Linked DNA regions of Streptomyces collinus. The protein of the gene in region 2 binds, or shares a complex with, the protein of the main gene of each other region. Links are inferred from orthologs where the notes say so. Each region holds a gene or a part of one and is shown on either strand. Other genes may lie near its edges.

Evidence for each region. The genes of interacting proteins can lie anywhere in the genome.
Region 1: the proteins of trxA (region 2) and RFN52_RS23160 are in contact, whole or in part, in an NMR structure (PDB 2IPA), measured with the Bacillus subtilis proteins. The link is inferred for Streptomyces collinus from one-to-one orthologs.

The regions. Positions count from the first base shown.
Region 1 is NZ_CP133771.1:5,082,453-5,089,977, reverse strand. The notes cover bases 1-2,826. They hold RFN52_RS23160 (arsenate reductase ArsC), read left to right. Parts: upstream 1-1,116; coding sequence 1,117-1,536; downstream 1,537-2,826. Other genes in these bases: RFN52_RS23150 (VOC family protein), read left to right, coding at 2,397-2,786; RFN52_RS23155 (TetR/AcrR family transcriptional regulator), read right to left, coding at 1,588-2,265; RFN52_RS23165 (ArsR/SmtB family transcription factor), read right to left, coding at 712-1,020; arsB (ACR3 family arsenite efflux transporter), read right to left, coding at 1-715. Outside these bases: RFN52_RS23145 (dihydrofolate reductase family protein), read left to right, coding at 2,827-3,426; RFN52_RS23140 (PucR family transcriptional regulator), read left to right, coding at 3,730-4,788; RFN52_RS23135 (flotillin family protein), read right to left, coding at 4,877-6,400; RFN52_RS23130 (NfeD C-terminal domain-containing protein), read right to left, coding at 6,500-6,997; RFN52_RS23125 (GNAT family N-acetyltransferase), read left to right, coding at 7,269-7,525. UniProt on the Bacillus subtilis protein: Catalyzes the reduction of arsenate [As(V)] to arsenite [As(III)]. In vitro, can dephosphorylate para-nitrophenyl phosphate (pNPP).
Region 2 is NZ_CP133771.1:4,428,708-4,436,337, forward strand. Bases 1-2,931 are described here. They hold trxA (thioredoxin), read left to right. Parts: upstream 1-1,265; coding sequence 1,266-1,598; downstream 1,599-2,931. Other genes in these bases: RFN52_RS20110 (anti-sigma factor family protein), read left to right, coding at 1-86; trxB (thioredoxin-disulfide reductase), read left to right, coding at 252-1,220; RFN52_RS20125 (GNAT family N-acetyltransferase), read right to left, coding at 1,688-2,305; RFN52_RS20130 (ParB/RepB/Spo0J family partition protein), read right to left, coding at 2,630-2,931. Outside these bases: more of RFN52_RS20130, read right to left, coding at 2,932-3,730; RFN52_RS20135 (ParA family protein), read right to left, coding at 3,727-4,803; 16S rRNA (guanine(527)-N(7))-methyltransferase RsmG, read right to left, coding at 5,188-5,904; RFN52_RS20145 (Jag family protein), read right to left, coding at 6,030-6,542; membrane protein insertase YidC, read right to left, coding at 6,558-7,630. UniProt on the Bacillus subtilis protein: Participates in various redox reactions through the reversible oxidation of its active center dithiol to a disulfide and catalyzes dithiol-disulfide exchange reactions.

The DNA.
Region 1 (7,525 bases), 660 kb from region 2 along the record:
CGATCTTCGGCAGGAAGTTGGTCTCGTACTTCTCGCGGCCCAGCTTCTGCTCACCGATGCGGCGGGTGAGGAAACCGGCCAGCAGCGGGACGCCGAGGAAGATGACCACGTTCAGCGCGATTTTCCACATGGAGATGGCCAGGTGCTCGCCGTTGCCCAGGTTCAGCCAGCCGGGCAGGAGGTCGAGGTAGAACCAGCCGAGCAGGCCGAAGGCCAGGACCTGGAAGACCGAGTTCAGTGCCACGAGTACGGCGGCGGCTTCGCGGTCGCCGCAGGCGAGGTCGTTCCAGATGATGACCATGGCGATGCAGCGTGCGAGGCCGACGATGATCAGGCCGGTGCGGTACTCGGGCAGGTCCGGCAGGAAGATCCAGGCCAGCGCGAACATGACCGCCGGGCCGATGATCCAGTTGATAACCAGCGACGACGCCATGAGCTTCTTGTCGCCGGTGACGGCGTCGAGTTTGTCGTATCGGACCTTGGCCAGGACCGGGTACATCATGATCAGCAGGCCGACGGCGATCGGCAGGGAGATGCCGCCGATCTCCACCTTGGCCAGGGCGTCATTGAGGCCGGGGATGGCGCGGCCCAGACCGAGGCCGAGGGCCATGGCGAGCAGGATCCATACGGCGAGGAAACGGTCGAGCGTCGAGAGCTTCGCGACGACCGAGGAATCCTCGGTGGGGGACGTCGCGGATGCTTCGGTGCGGGTCACGGGCACGCCCTCTTGTTGTCGGCGGCAGTGCGGGCGGATTCGGCCAGGTCGGCGAACTGACTCGCGAGCGAGGCGATGACGTCGGGCTTGAGCCGGTAGTAGGTGAACCGGCCGCACGGCTCCGTATCCACGACCCCGGCCTCGCGCAGCACCTTCAGGTGGTTGGAGAGGTTGGTCTGCCGGGCGCCGGTCTCCTCCACCAGGTGAGTGGTGCACAGCGTCTCTTCGGCCAGCAAGGTCACGATGCGCAGCCTGAGCGGGTCGGCCAGAACCCGGATCAGATCAGTGTCGACTGACGTCAGCATGGGCTGATACTGTCACATCACTCCGAGCTGATACCAGCCGGGGCTGATGCCTGCGGCTCGCACCACCCGCAAGAGCCGCTGACGAAGGAAGAACCGATGTCCTCCAGCCCGCTCGCCTCCGTGCTGTTCGTCTGCGTCCACAACGCCGGGCGCTCGCAGATGGCTGCCGGATTCCTCTCCCACCTCGCGGGCGACCGGATCGAGGTCCGCTCCGCCGGTTCCGCCCCGGGCGATCAGGTCAACCCCTCGGCCGTCGAGGCCATGAGGGAGGTCGGCGTCGACATCGCCGCCGCCGAGCCGAAGATCCTGACCACCGAGGCCGTCCAGGCGTCGGACTACGTCATCACCATGGGCTGCGGCGACGCCTGCCCGGTCTTCCCGGGCAAGAAGTACCTCGACTGGGCCCTGGAGGACCCGGCCGGCAAGGGCGTCGACGCCGTCCGCCCGATCCGCGACGAGATCAGGACCCGCATCGAGGCCCTGATCGCCGAGATCGACGCCGGACAGGAGGCGTGACGTCGGCGATCGGCACTGCGTCCTGATCCGCCGGCACCGCGGAAGGACCCCTCAGGCGATCGCATAGTCGCCGACGGCCGGTTCGAGGAGGCCGAAGGCGCGTGCCGCCTCGTTCGCCATCGTCCGGGCGATCTCGTCGTTGGTGTGCCCGGCCAGGGTCAGGTCCTGGATGCGCTGGAACAGGACGCGGTGCACGGCACCGAGCAGCCCGGCGACCGTGCGGACGGTGATGTCATCCGGCCGTGCCCCGACGGCCTCGGCGAGGGCCCCGGCCAGCGCCTGCTCGCGCTGGTCGTGCAGGTTGCGCAGACACGCCGACAAGGTGGGGCTGTCGGTGATCATGCGGGAGAAGTCCGGGCCGGAGAATCCGGCGACCGGGTCCTGCGCCGCGACGGCGGCCTCGAAAGCACGGCGAAGCGCCGCGAGGGCGGACTCCCCGGGACGGCGTGACGTCACGACGCGCGCCAGCGTGGCCCTGAACTCGTCCTGGTGGTCGAGAGCCAAGTCCTCTTTGCGGGCGAAGTAGTTGGTCACCGTCTTCTTCGCGACGCGGGAGGCCGCCGCGATCTCGGCGATGGTGGTGTTCTCGAAGCCCTGCTCGATGAAGAGCCGTGTCGCATGATCGGAGATCAGCTGTCGCGTCTCCTGCTTCTTCGCTTCCCGCAGGCCCGGCGGGGCGGTGACGCCGGCCGGGGCGGCACTCGCTGCGGCGCTCGTCCAAGTCTCCATGAGGAGAATCTTACCCCCGTAGCAAAAATACGTTTACGGCATTGGGGGCATGGAAGTAATATTACTACCGACGTAAGATCAGCGCCGGCGAGGCATCGCCCCGAACCCGCAGCCCGGAAGAGGAACCCCCCTTGAGGATCACCGCCTCCACCGTCTCCCTCACCGTCGAAGACATCGAAGCCTCCCGCGACTTCTTCACCGAGCACTTCGGCTACCGGGAGCAGGCCGCGGCCGAAGGATTCGCCTCTCTCACCCGTGACGACGCCGCCGTCGACATCGTCCTGCTCCGGCGGGGCACCGACGTCCTGCCGCCCGACCAGCGCGACAAGCACGCCGGCGGACTGATCCTGGCCTTCACCGTCACCGGCCTCGAAGCCGAGGAGAAGCGGCTGCGTTCCGAGGGTGTCGACATCACGATGCCCCTGCGCGAAGAGCCCTGGGGAGAGCGCCTGTTCCAAGTCACCGACCCCAACGGGGTCGTCGTCCAACTCGTCGAGTGGATCACACCGGACCACGCGTGATCCCCCGGCCCACACGCAGAGACGGAAGAGAGAGCACCGCATGCGAAAGCTCGTGTACTACATCGCCACCACGCTGGACGGTTTCATCGCGGGCCCGGACGGCGCCGACCCGACGGGCCCGGACGGCTTCTGGCCGATCCCCGAGGACTACCTCCGGCACCTGGTGACGGAGTACCCGGAGACCCTGCCCGTCCAGGCCCGGGCGGCTCTGTCCGTCACCGCGCAGGGCACGCACTTCGACACCGTCCTGGAAGGACGGCGCAGCTACGAGATCGGCCTCAAGGCCGGCATCACCGACGCCTACCCCCACCTGCGTCACCTGGTCTTCTCCCGGACCCTCACCGAGTGCCCGGACCCTGCCGTCGAACTGGTCGCCGACAACGCGGTGGAGAGGGTCCGGCAGTTGAAGGAGGAGGACGGCAAGGACATCTGGCTGCTGGGCGGCGGGGAACTGGCCGGTGCCCTGTACGGCGAGATCGACCAGCTCATCCTCAAGACGGCACCGTTGACCATCGGCGCCGGGATCCCGCTCTTCTCCCACCAGGCCGCCTTCGATCCGCGCGGCTGGGAGCTCACCGGCCACACCGTGCTCGACAGCGGCGCGGTTGTCGGTACCTATGCGCGCGCCACCGGAGGCTGAGGTCGTCCGCGACGACACGGCCGACTCGACCGGGTCGGCGGGGCCGACCGCGCCGACCGGGCCGCACCAGCCCTCGTGCCCGGTGTGCCCCTGACGGCGCTGCCGAACGCAGCACGGTTCCGGTACCGGGCGCCTTCCGGGCCCCGGCACCGGAACCGTCCGTAGTGCTCCCCACGCCATGATGCAGGGGCCGGACCCGGGCCGGCATTGCCGGTTCCCGGCAGAGTTGCCTAGGGTCTGCCTGCCGGTGACCGTCAGGAAGCCGTCAACGGCATACGGAGCGTGCAGGGGGCAGGGGGCAGGGTGAGCGAGCCGGACACGGCAGCGCGGTATCTGGACCGGTACGCGGAGATCCTGGCCGAGGTCTCCGCGACCGGCCGTCGTCTGACGCGGGACGAGCTCGACGCCCGGCGCGCCCTGGGCGAGCAGGCCGCGGAGCGCGGACACAGCCTGCGCAGCCTCGTACGGGAGCACCTCGCCGCCACCCGCGCCGCCTGGCCCGGCAGCCGGGGCTCCGCCGACCACGTCCTGGCCGCGGTGGAACAGGCGGTCGACGCCTTCGCCGAGGGGTACGAGCGGGCGCAGCGTCAGGCCGTGCGCGAAGAGGAGGCCGCGCGCCGGGAGTTCATCGACGATCTGCTCCACGGCCGCAGCGACCTGGGCCGCCTCGCCGAACGGGCCGAACGCTTCGGGCTCGTGCTGTCCAGCTCACATGCCGTCGCGGTCGCCGAAGGACCCGAGGCGTACGACGACGTCGCACCGGTCACCCAGCGCATAGAAGCGGCGCTGATCGCGCGGTTCGGCAACCGGCGCATCCTGCTCGCCACGAAGAACGAACGGCTGGTCTGCATCGCTTCCGGCGACCAGGACGACGTGCTCGCCTACTTCGCCGGGCAGGCGCACGCCGCCACGGACGACGGCCGCGTGGCCATCGGCCGCCCCCGGCCCGGTGCCGGTGGCGTGGTGCACTCCTACGAGGAGGCGCTCAGCACCCTCGAACTCGCCGGCCGGCTGGGCCTGGACGATCCCGTCGTGCGCGCCGCCGACCTGCTGGTCTACCCGGTTCTCGCCCGCGACCGGCAGGCCATGGCCGACCTCGTGCTCAGCGCGCTCGGGCCGCTGAAGCGCGCTCGCGGCGGTGCCGAGCCGCTCCTCGAAACGCTGCGGGTGTACTTCGATTCCGGCTGCACGGCGGCCGAGGCGGCCCGCCGGCTGGCGCTGAGCGTGCGCGCCCTGACGTACCGACTGGAGCGCATCCACCAGCTGACCGGTGCCGACCCGGCCGATCCCGTGCACCGCTACACCTTGCAGACCGCCGTCATCGGGGCGCGGTTGCTGGACTGGCCCGCCCAGGAGATCTGACCGGGGAGGAACAGGGACCGGCACTGTTCAGGACCCGCCCACCGGCGAACGGTGAGCGGGCCCTCGCGGATGACCGGGTGACCGCCCGTCAGCCGGTGATCTCCACCTTGCCGTTGGGCGACGGCGACTGCTCGACCGTCGCCGGGGTGCGCTGTGTGATGCCCTTCAGCAGCTCGGCGAGGTCGACACCCGTCGTGGAGCCGAGCAGCTCCAACCCCTGGGCGACGTTGTCCGCGACGGCCCGCGGGATGCGGCCGGCGCCGTCGGTGGAGATGACCGTCATCTTGTCCACCGCGCTCAGCGGCTCGGACGCCTTGGCCACGACCTGCGGCAGCACCTCGACGAGCATCTGCAGGACGGCCGCGTCCCCGTACTGCCCGAACGCGTCCGCCTTCTGGCGCATCGCCTCGGCTTCGGCGGCGCCCTTCGCCCCGATCGCCGACGCCTCGGCCTCGCCTTCCAGCCGGACCGCCTCCGCGATCGCCGCGCGCCGGGCACGCTCGGCCTCACCCTGCTTCAGGCCCTCGACGGCCTCCGCCTCGGCCAGCGCGGAGCGGCGCTGCTTCTCGCCCTCACCGGTCAGCCGGGCCCGCTCGGCCTCCGCCTGCGCGGCCGCGATGCCGGCCGCCTTGTCCGCTTCGGCCTGCTTGACCCGGGCCACGCGCTTGGCTTCGGCCTCCTGTTCGGCGGCGTAGCGCTGGGCGTCGGCGGGCTTGCGGACCTGGGTGTCGAGCTGACGGTCGGTCAGTGCGGCCTGCCGCTCGGCGACCTTCTCCTGCTGGGTGAGGATCTCCTGCTGCCGGGCCGCCTCGGCCAGCGGTCCGGCTGCCGCCGCGCGGGCCGCTGCCTCGTCGGTCTCGGCCTTGATCTCGGCCTGCTTGAGGGCGAAGGTCCGCTGCGCGATCGCGATCTCCTCCTCCGCCTTCAGCCGGGCCTGCTCGGCGGCCCGCCGGGCGACGGCCTCGGCGATGTCGGCCTCCTGTTTGGCGCGAGCGGCCTCGGGCCGGCCGAGGTCCTCCAGGTAGGAGCCCTCGGTGGTGATGTCCTGGATCTGGAAGGCGTCCAGCACCAGCCCCTGCCCGGACAGGCTGGCCTCGGCCTCCTCCGCGACCTGCCCGGCGAACGCCGCCCGGTCGCGGATGACGTCCTCCACCGACATCCGCCCGACGATGGCCCGCAGCGCACCGGACAGCACTTCCTGGGTGAAGCCGACGATGCCGTCCTGCTGCATCAGGAACCGCTGTGCGGCGGCGCGGATGGAGTCCTCGGTGCCGCCGACCTTGACGATCGCGACACCGTCCAGATTGGCCTTCACGCCGCGCAGCGTGACAGCGCCGCGCACCGCGACCGGGATGTGCCGGGAGGACAGGTCGAGGGTGAACTTCTGCTGCACGAACGGCACGACGAAGACGCCGCCGCCGACCACGACCTTCTGCCCGCTGTTGTCGGTGAAGACCCGGCCGGTCTCCGGGTCGGTGGCCTTCTTGCCGCGCCGGCCGGTGACGATGAACGCCTCACTCGGACCCGCCACCTTGTAGCGGGTGACCACGACCAGCGCCAGCAGCACGAGGAGTACGACGACCCCCGCGACGGCGACGACGACAGGACTCATGACAGTGCCCCCGAATCACATACGAAAGAGAAGGAAGGAAGAACAGAGAGGGAGAACGAACAGCGGAGAACGAGCAGCAGAGGAAACAGGAGAGGGAGGTCAGCGGTCCACCGGGCGGACCACGACGGACGTGGCGGAGGGCACCGCCTCCACCCACACCTCGGCCCCCCGGGCCACCGGCCCCGCACTGCGGGCGGCGAACTTCGCCGTCTGCCCCGCGAGCAGGAGCAGCACCTCTCCGTAACCGCCCGCCGGAATGGCCGTGACCACCTTGCCCGACGTACCCACCAGGTCGTCACCGGTCGGTGTGGGAGCCGTCCGGTCATGCATCAGGACGCGGCTGAAGCGGTACGTCAGCCAGGCCGTTCCGAGGCCGCACACGGCCCCCGCCGTGGTGGCGACCGCGGGCCCGGCACCCCCCGCGCCGGTGGCGATGGCCCCGGCGAAGCCGGTCATCGACAGGAACCCCGCGACGACCGGAAGCGACAGCCAGCCGTCCAGGGCGCTGTCCAGCGCGCCGTCCAGCACCCCGTCGAAGAGCAGCGACAGGGCGAGCAACGCGACCCCCGTTATGCCCAGTCCCAGAAACCAGACCATGCGCGCCGTCCCCCTCCCGCCCGCCGCTGAACTCCGGCTTGAACGGAATCTTCACACATCAGGTGGGCCGTTTCATTGCCGCGTTCCGGCAATCTTTACGGGCTTTTTATGCCGGACTCCTACGCACACGCGCCGCCCGGCCCGTCCAGCGAGGGACGGGCTTCAGCCACGTACCGGCCACAAACGGCTTCCCGCGCCGGGCGGGAGGATGAGCCGGGCCCCGGACGGGCAGGACCGGTGCGGCAGCAGTCGGTGACCTGAGGGGGCCCTTGTGCGTGATCTCGCGGAGTCGGTCGAGTCGATGGAGCAACTCGCCACGGTCTGGCGGGCCATGGTGCTCGACCGGGACCCGCAGGCCGACGTGCGCGACCTGCCGGGCATCGCCGTACGGTGGGCCGACTGCCGGTTCGCCTTCTGGAACTGCTTGACCCTGACGGAGACCGGGGCGGACGCCGGGCTGCTGAAGCAGCGGCTGAACGAGGCCGCCGGGATCATGCGGTCGAAGTCCCACGCCGGGTTCCTGTGGGT
Region 2 (7,630 bases):
ACATCGTTGACGCGACCTGTGTGGATCACGAGGCGCCCACCGCCGCCGGCAAGGTGCTCCTGAAGCGCACCTACCCGGCTGCCTGAGCCAACGCTTCGTCCTCGCCCTGCGCGCTCACCGCAGGGCGACGCATCTCCGTGTGCCCGGACACAGCGGGAATGCGCGCCCCTTAGGATCCGTTGGGTGGGGTGAGAGGTCATAGAGAACTCGCACCGCTCGACCGACGCAGTCCAGAGACGAGGAAACAAGCCGTGAGCGACGTCCGTAACGTGATCATCATCGGCTCCGGGCCCGCCGGCTACACGGCGGCGCTCTACACCGCGCGCGCGTCGCTGAAGCCGCTGGTGTTCGAGGGTGCCGTCACCGCTGGTGGCGCGCTCATGAACACCACGGACGTCGAGAACTTCCCGGGCTTCCGGGACGGCATCATGGGCCCTGATCTCATGGACAACATGCGCGCCCAGGCGGAGCGCTTCGGAGCCGAGCTCGTCCCGGACGACATCGTGGCCGTCGATCTGAGCGGTGAGATCAAGACCGTCACGGACACGGCCGGCACCGTCCACCAGGCCAAGGCCGTCATCGTCACCACCGGCTCGCAGCACCGCAAGCTGGGTCTGCCGAACGAGGACGCGCTCTCCGGCCGTGGCGTGTCGTGGTGCGCCACCTGTGACGGGTTCTTCTTCAAGGACCAGGACATCGCCGTGATCGGTGGTGGCGACACCGCGATGGAGGAGGCCACCTTCCTCTCGCGGTTCGCCAAGTCCGTGACCGTCGTCCACCGCCGCGACACCCTGCGCGCCTCCAAGGCCATGCAGGAGCGCGCCTTCGCCGACCCGAAGATCAACTTCGTGTGGGACAGCGAGGTCGCCGAGATCCAGGGCGACCCGAAGCTCTCGGGTCTGAAGCTGCGCAACCTCAAGACCGGTGAGATCTCGGACCTGCCGGTGACCGGGCTGTTCATCGCCATCGGCCACGACCCGCGCACCGAGCTCTTCAAGGGTCAGCTCGAGCTGGACGAAGAGGGCTACCTGAAGGTGGAAGCGCCGTCGACGCGCACGAACCTGACCGGCGTCTTCGGTGCCGGCGACGTGGTCGACCACACCTACCGTCAGGCGATCACCGCGGCCGGGACCGGCTGCTCCGCAGCTCTCGACGCCGAGCGCTACCTCGCCGCCCTGGCGGACGAGGAGCAGCCCGAGCCCGAGAAGACCTCTGTCTGACCTCTCTCTACCCGCCCCACGCACCAACCAGTTAAGGAGCCCTCCGTGGCCGGCACCCTGAAGAACGTGACCGACGACTCCTTCGAGCAGGACGTCCTGAAGAGCGACAAGCCTGTTCTGGTGGACTTCTGGGCCGCCTGGTGCGGTCCTTGCCGCCAGATCGCGCCGTCCCTCGAGGCCATCGCCTCCGAGTACGGCGACAAGATCGAGATCGTCAAGCTGAACATCGACGAGAACCCGGGTACGGCCGCCAAGTACGGCGTCATGTCCATCCCGACTCTGAACGTCTACCAGGGTGGCGAGGTCGCCAAGACCATCGTGGGCGCGAAGCCGAAGGCCGCGATCGTTCGCGACCTCGAGGAGTTCATCGCCGAGTGAATCGGCTGAACCGTCGCACGGGCGATGCATGTTTCACGTGAAACACGAATGGGCCAACCCGGCAGGGTTGGCCCATTCGTTTGGTTGCTCTACAGCGGCCGCAGGGCCGGCTCCTTCTGCACGGCACCCAGGAGCCGGTCCAGCGCCATCTCGACGTCTTCCTTCCAGGAGAGCGTCGACCTCAGTTCCAGCCTCAGCCGGGGATGGGCGGGGTGCTGGCGGACCGTCTTGAAGCCGACCGCCAGCAGATGATCGGCGGGCAGCACGCAGGCGGGTTCCTTCCAGCGCGCATCTCCGAAGGCCTCGATCGCCTTGAACCCGCGTCTTAGCAGATCCTTGGCGACCGTCTGCACCATCACCCGGCCCAGCCCCTGCCCTTGGTAGCCCGGCACGATGAACGCGGTGATCAGCTGTACCGCATCAGGGGAGACGGGACTCGTGGGAAACGCCGTGGAGCGAGGGACATAGGCAGGCGGGGCGTAGAGCACGAAGCCCACCGGCACGTCGTCGACATACACGACCCGTCCGCAGGATCCCCAGTCCAACAAAACCGCCGAGATCCAGGCTTCCTTCTCCGAAGCCGCTGTGCCCGCCTTTACCGCGGCCTCACCGCTGACTGGGTCGAGTTCCCAGAAGACACACGAGCGGCAACGCTTGGGCAGGTCCTGGAGGTTGTCCAGCGTGAGCGGTACGAGCCGGCGGCCCATGAAGGCTGATCCTCGCTTCCTTCGCCAGCCGCCGCATCGCGGGCGGCTGTCAGAGCGCTCCGTTCCCTGAGGAGACTGCCGATGAACCCACCGACCGCTCCCAGCCCCAAACCGGTGCTCACCAGTCCGGTGCGGCTCATGGTTCGCATGGCCCCTGCCTCCCTCTCAGAGGTGCTGCCAAGTGGCTGCGCCGTACCCCAACGCATCGTATCGACGATGCGATTCCATCGATACCGCCAGAAAGGAAAGAACGAGCCACGTTCCGGCACACACCGGACACGGCCCGCTCTGTCTCCTGCACAGCAGATGCTCCTTGCCGGAGGCTCAGGACTCGCTCTCCTCGGGGTCGCCCTCCAGGAGACCCTTCTGGAGGACCGGCCCTTCGCCAGGGGCGAGTGAGCCGAGGATCCGCTCAAGATCCTCCATCGAAGCGAACTCGACGGTGATCTTGCCCTTCTTCTGCCCCAGGTCGACCTTCACGCGTGTCTCGAAGCGGTCGGACAGCCGCGTGGCGAGGTCGGACAGGGCGGGAGAGACCCGGGCACCGGCACGCGGGCCCTTGGACTTCTGAGCCTTCTGGGGCCGCGACCCCATCAGGGTCACGATCTCCTCGACGGCCCGCACCGAGAGGCCTTCGGCCACGATGCGGTGGGCCAGCCGGTCCTGCTCCTCCGAGTCCTCGACGGAGATCAGTGCCCGGGCGTGGCCCGCGGAGAGCACCCCGGCGGCGACCCGGCGCTGCACGGCCGGCGAGAGCTTCAGCAGACGCAGGGTGTTGGAGACCTGCGGCCGGGACCGGCCGATGCGGTCGGCCAGCTGGTCGTGGGTGCAGCTGAAGTCCCTCAGCAGCTGGTCATAGGCTGCTGCCTCTTCCAGGGGGTTCAGCTGGGCGCGGTGCAGGTTCTCCAGGAGAGCGTCCAGAAGGAGCTTCTCGTCCTCCGTTGCCCGTACGATCGCCGGGATCGCCTCCAGACCCGCCTCACGGCAGGCGCGCCACCGACGCTCACCCATGATGAGCTCGTAGCGGGCGGGACCCACCTGCCGTACGACGACCGGCTGGAGGAGCCCCACTTCCTTGATGGAGGTGATGAGCTCGTGCAGCGCGTCCTCGTCGAATACCTCACGCGGCTGGCGCGGGTTCGGCGTGATGGAGTCGAGCGGGATCTCGGCAAAGTGCGCGCCGATGGGCGCCGCAGGCGCGGCGGGAGCAGTCGGCTGCACCGACTCCTCTGTTTCACGTGAAACAGTCGGCAGCGTCGCTACCTTCGCCGCGGCCACCCCACGATCGTTCGGCAGGACAGGAACTGCCGCAGGGGATGAGGAAGCAGCGTTCCCCGCCGCAGCCTGAGCCACCGACTTCTCCGTCGGCGCAGCAGGGATCAGTGCGCCGAGACCACGGCCCAGCCCCCTTCGTCGCTCGCTCACTGAATGCCCTCCACCATGCTCGGGTCGTTCTGCTGTACGCCGATATGGGCGTGCGTCGCGTCATAGCTGATGCCGACGCCCTTCAGCGCGATCTCTCGTGCCGCCTCAAGGTAGGAGAGGGCACCACTCGATCCAGGATCGTAAGTCAGTACCGTCTGCCCATAACTCGGCGCCTCCGAGATGCGGACGGAGCGGGGAATGCTCGTCCGCAGCACCTCGTCACCGAAGTGGGTGCGCACCTCTTCCGCGACCTGGGACGCGAGCCGCGTCCGGCCGTCGTACATGGTGAGCAGGATGGTCGACACATGAAGGGCGGGGTTGAGGTGCCCCCGCACCAGGTCGACGTTGCGTAGCAGCTGCCCGAGGCCTTCCAGCGCGTAGTACTCGCACTGGATGGGGATCAGAACTTCCTGGCCCGCCACCAGCGCATTGACCGTCAGGAGACCGAGGGAGGGCGGGCAGTCGATGAGGATGTAGTCCAACGGCTGCTCGTATGCCTGGATCGCACGCTGAAGCCTGCTCTCCCGTGCCACCAGGGACACCAGCTCGATCTCCGCACCGGCGAGATCGATCGTGGCAGGAGCGCAGAAGAGGCCCTCGACGTCAGGAACCGGCTGGACCACCTCGGAGAGCGGCCTGCTGTCGACCAACACGTCGTAGATGGAAGGGACTTCGGCGTGGTGGTCGATCCCCAGCGCCGTGGACGCATTGCCCTGTGGGTCGAGGTCGACCACCAGGACCCGGCCACCGTGCAGCGCCAGGGAAGCGGCAAGGTTGACGGTCGTCGTTGTCTTGCCCACACCACCCTTCTGGTTGGCGACCACGATGATTCGGGTCTGCTCGGGCCGTGGCAGGCCCTCGCCGGCACGACCCAGAGCCTCCACCGCCAGTTGGGCGGCACGACCGATGGGAGTGTCGTCCATCGGAGGCGGTGTTTCACGTGAAACATCCGCCCCCATCGACTCGGTACGGGGACCGGGGACCGGATCGGTCATCGGTCCCGCGATGTTGGCGTCGGACCGCAAGGATTCACTCTCCTCGACTTCAGGCTCGCAATGAACAGAGCCTCCCATGTCTTCGGGGTCGTGAACCAGTGAGGCCTGTCGTTCTGTGGAGAAATCCACCTCTGTGGATACCTCAGGTCCCTCATCGAGTGAACCAAGAGGCTTGCGGTCGCGGGGTTCGGCCGCGGCGCGGCCACGACTGATGATGCCGTGCAGCAGGGAGCGACGTTTCACGTGAAACACGATGCACAGCTGCCGAGGCCGGACTGTCGCGACACTCCGGCTTGCATCGGTTTGGCAGCTTGTGTGGAGTACATCTCGCCGTCAGGACGGATCAGCGTCGCCAGAACGGATCAGCGCCCTCACGTCGGACCAGTACCGGAAAGCCGGCTCGCTGAGGAAGACCCGATCAGTTCAGGAAGACCGAAGAGGCGCCAGCGAATCCGGACCGACTCAACGCCGTCGGCGCGTCCGCCCCGTGCGAGCCGCCTTGGCGCGCTTCGCGGCGAAGCGCACACCGCCGGGGCTCTCCCCGACCTCGACCCGCACGACGGTGGACATCGGATCCACCACGCCCTCACCCACATGCAGGATGGAGGTCTCCACCGCGCCCAGCTTGCTGAGCGCCGTCGACGCGCTCTTCAGCTCCTCTTCGGCAGTGTCACCCTTGAGCGCGAGCATCTCCCCGTACGGCCTCAGCAGCGGGATACCCCAGGTGGCGAGCCGGTCGAGCGGTGCGACAGCCCGGGCCGTCACCACGTGGACCGGTTGGATCTTCCCCATGACCTCTTCGGCCCGGCCCCGCATGACGGTCACATGATCGAGACCGAGCAGCTCCACGACCTCGGTGAGGAAGTTGGTGCGCCGCAGCAGCGGCTCCAGGAGCGTGATCTTGAGGTCGGTGCGGACCAGCGCCAGCGGGATGCCGGGAAGACCGGCCCCGGAACCGACATCGCACACCGTCACGCCGTCGGGCACGACCTCCGAGAGCACCGCGCAGTTCAGCAGGTGCCGCTCCCATAGGCGGGGCACCTCCCGCGGGCCGATGAGACCGCGCTTCACGCCCGCCTCGGCGAGCAGCTCGGCGTACCGCACCGCATCCGCGAAGCGATCACCGAATACCTCACGCGCCTGCTCGGGCGCGGGGGGAAGCTCCGCTGCCTCCGTCACGGGGGACCGTCCTTCCGTACCGCGTCAGCGCACCCGGCGCCGACATCAGAACCACCAGAACTATCAGGCTGACAAAGTTCGGCCCCGCCTGCGCAACAGACGGGGCCGGAGAACGTAGAGGCCGGTCAGGCGGGCAGCACGACGACGAAGCGCTGCGGCTCCTCGCCCTCGGACTCGCTGCGCAGACCCGCGGCCTTGACCGCGTCGTGCACGACCTTGCGCTCGAAGGGCGTCATCGGCTGCAGCTTGACGGCCTCACCGCTGCTCTTGGCCTCCGCGGCGGCCTTGGCGCCCAGCTCGGAGAGCTCCGAGCGCTTCTGCGCCCGGTAGCCGGCGATGTCCAGCATCAGGCGGCTGCGGTCACCGGTCTCCCGGTGCACGGCCAGACGAGTGAGCTCCTGGAGCGCCTCCAGCACCTCGCCGTCACGGCCGACCAGCTTCTGCAGATCACGGCCGCCCGCGTCGCTGATGATCGAGACGGAGGCGCGGTCGGCCTCGACGTCCATGTCGATGTCGCCGTCGAGGTCGGCGATGTCGAGCAGACCCTCCAGGTAGTCCGCAGCGATCTCGCCTTCCTGCTCCAGGCGAGTCAGGGTGTCTGCACCCTCGGCAGCGGCGGAGGTGGTGCCTTCCGTCACGGGATGGACTCCTTCTTACTTCTTGGACGGGGACTTGGGCCGCTGCGGACCCTTGCGCTGTCCGGACTGGGCCTTGCTGCGGGTACCGCCGGTGGGCTTCGCGCCGCCCTTCTTGGCAGCGGCGGCGGGCTTGGCGTCCTCGGGCTCGTCGGACTTCGTGAGCGACGTCTTCGGCTCGTTCTCACCCGCTGCCTTGGCGCCGGCGGCTCCGCCGTGCTGACGCTGCGACTTGCTCTGCCGCTTCGGCTGCTGGCGCTTCGGAGCACCGGTGGCGGTGGTCGGCGTACCGTCCTCGGCCTCGGCCACTGCCACGGCGTCGCTCTTGATCACGGTGCCGTCGGCCTGGGCGGCGAGGTTGGCCTTGCTCAGACCATTGATGAACTTCCGCTCGAACTCGTTGCGGTCGCGGCCCTTGGCGACGATGGCCTTGACGATGGCCCGGTCGCGACGCTTGCCGACCTTGTCGTGCTGCGTGACGTGCTTGGTCAGGCGCTCCAGGTACTCGGCCTGGGCCTTGGAACCCGGGGTCGGGTTGTTGCGGATGACGTACATCTGCTGCCCCATGGTCCACACGTTGGTGGTCAGCCAGTAGACGAGGACACCGACGGGGAAGTTGATGCCGAAGACGGCGAACATGACGGGGAAGACGTACATCAGCATCTTCTGCTGCTGCATGAACGGCGTCTTCACCGTGGTGTCGACGTTCTTCGTCATCAGCTGGCGCTGGGTGAAGAACTGCGACGCCGACATCAGGACGATCATGATGGCAGTCACGACGCGGACGTCGGTGAGGGAGGACCCGAGGGCCTCGACCTTCTCGGCGCTGTCGGTGAACTTCGCCGCGAGTGGAGCACCGAAGATGTGGGCCTTCTGGGCGCTCTCCAGCAGACGCTCGTTGATCACACCGATGGTGTCGTTCGAGGCGATGCTGTTGAGCACGTGGTACAGGGCGAAGAAGAACGGGGACTGCGCCAGGATGGGAAGGCACGAGGAGAGCGGGTTGGTGCCCGTCTCCTTGTACAGCTTCATCATCTCTTCGGACTGACGCTGCTTGTCGTTCTTGTAGCGCTCCTGGATCTTCTTCATCT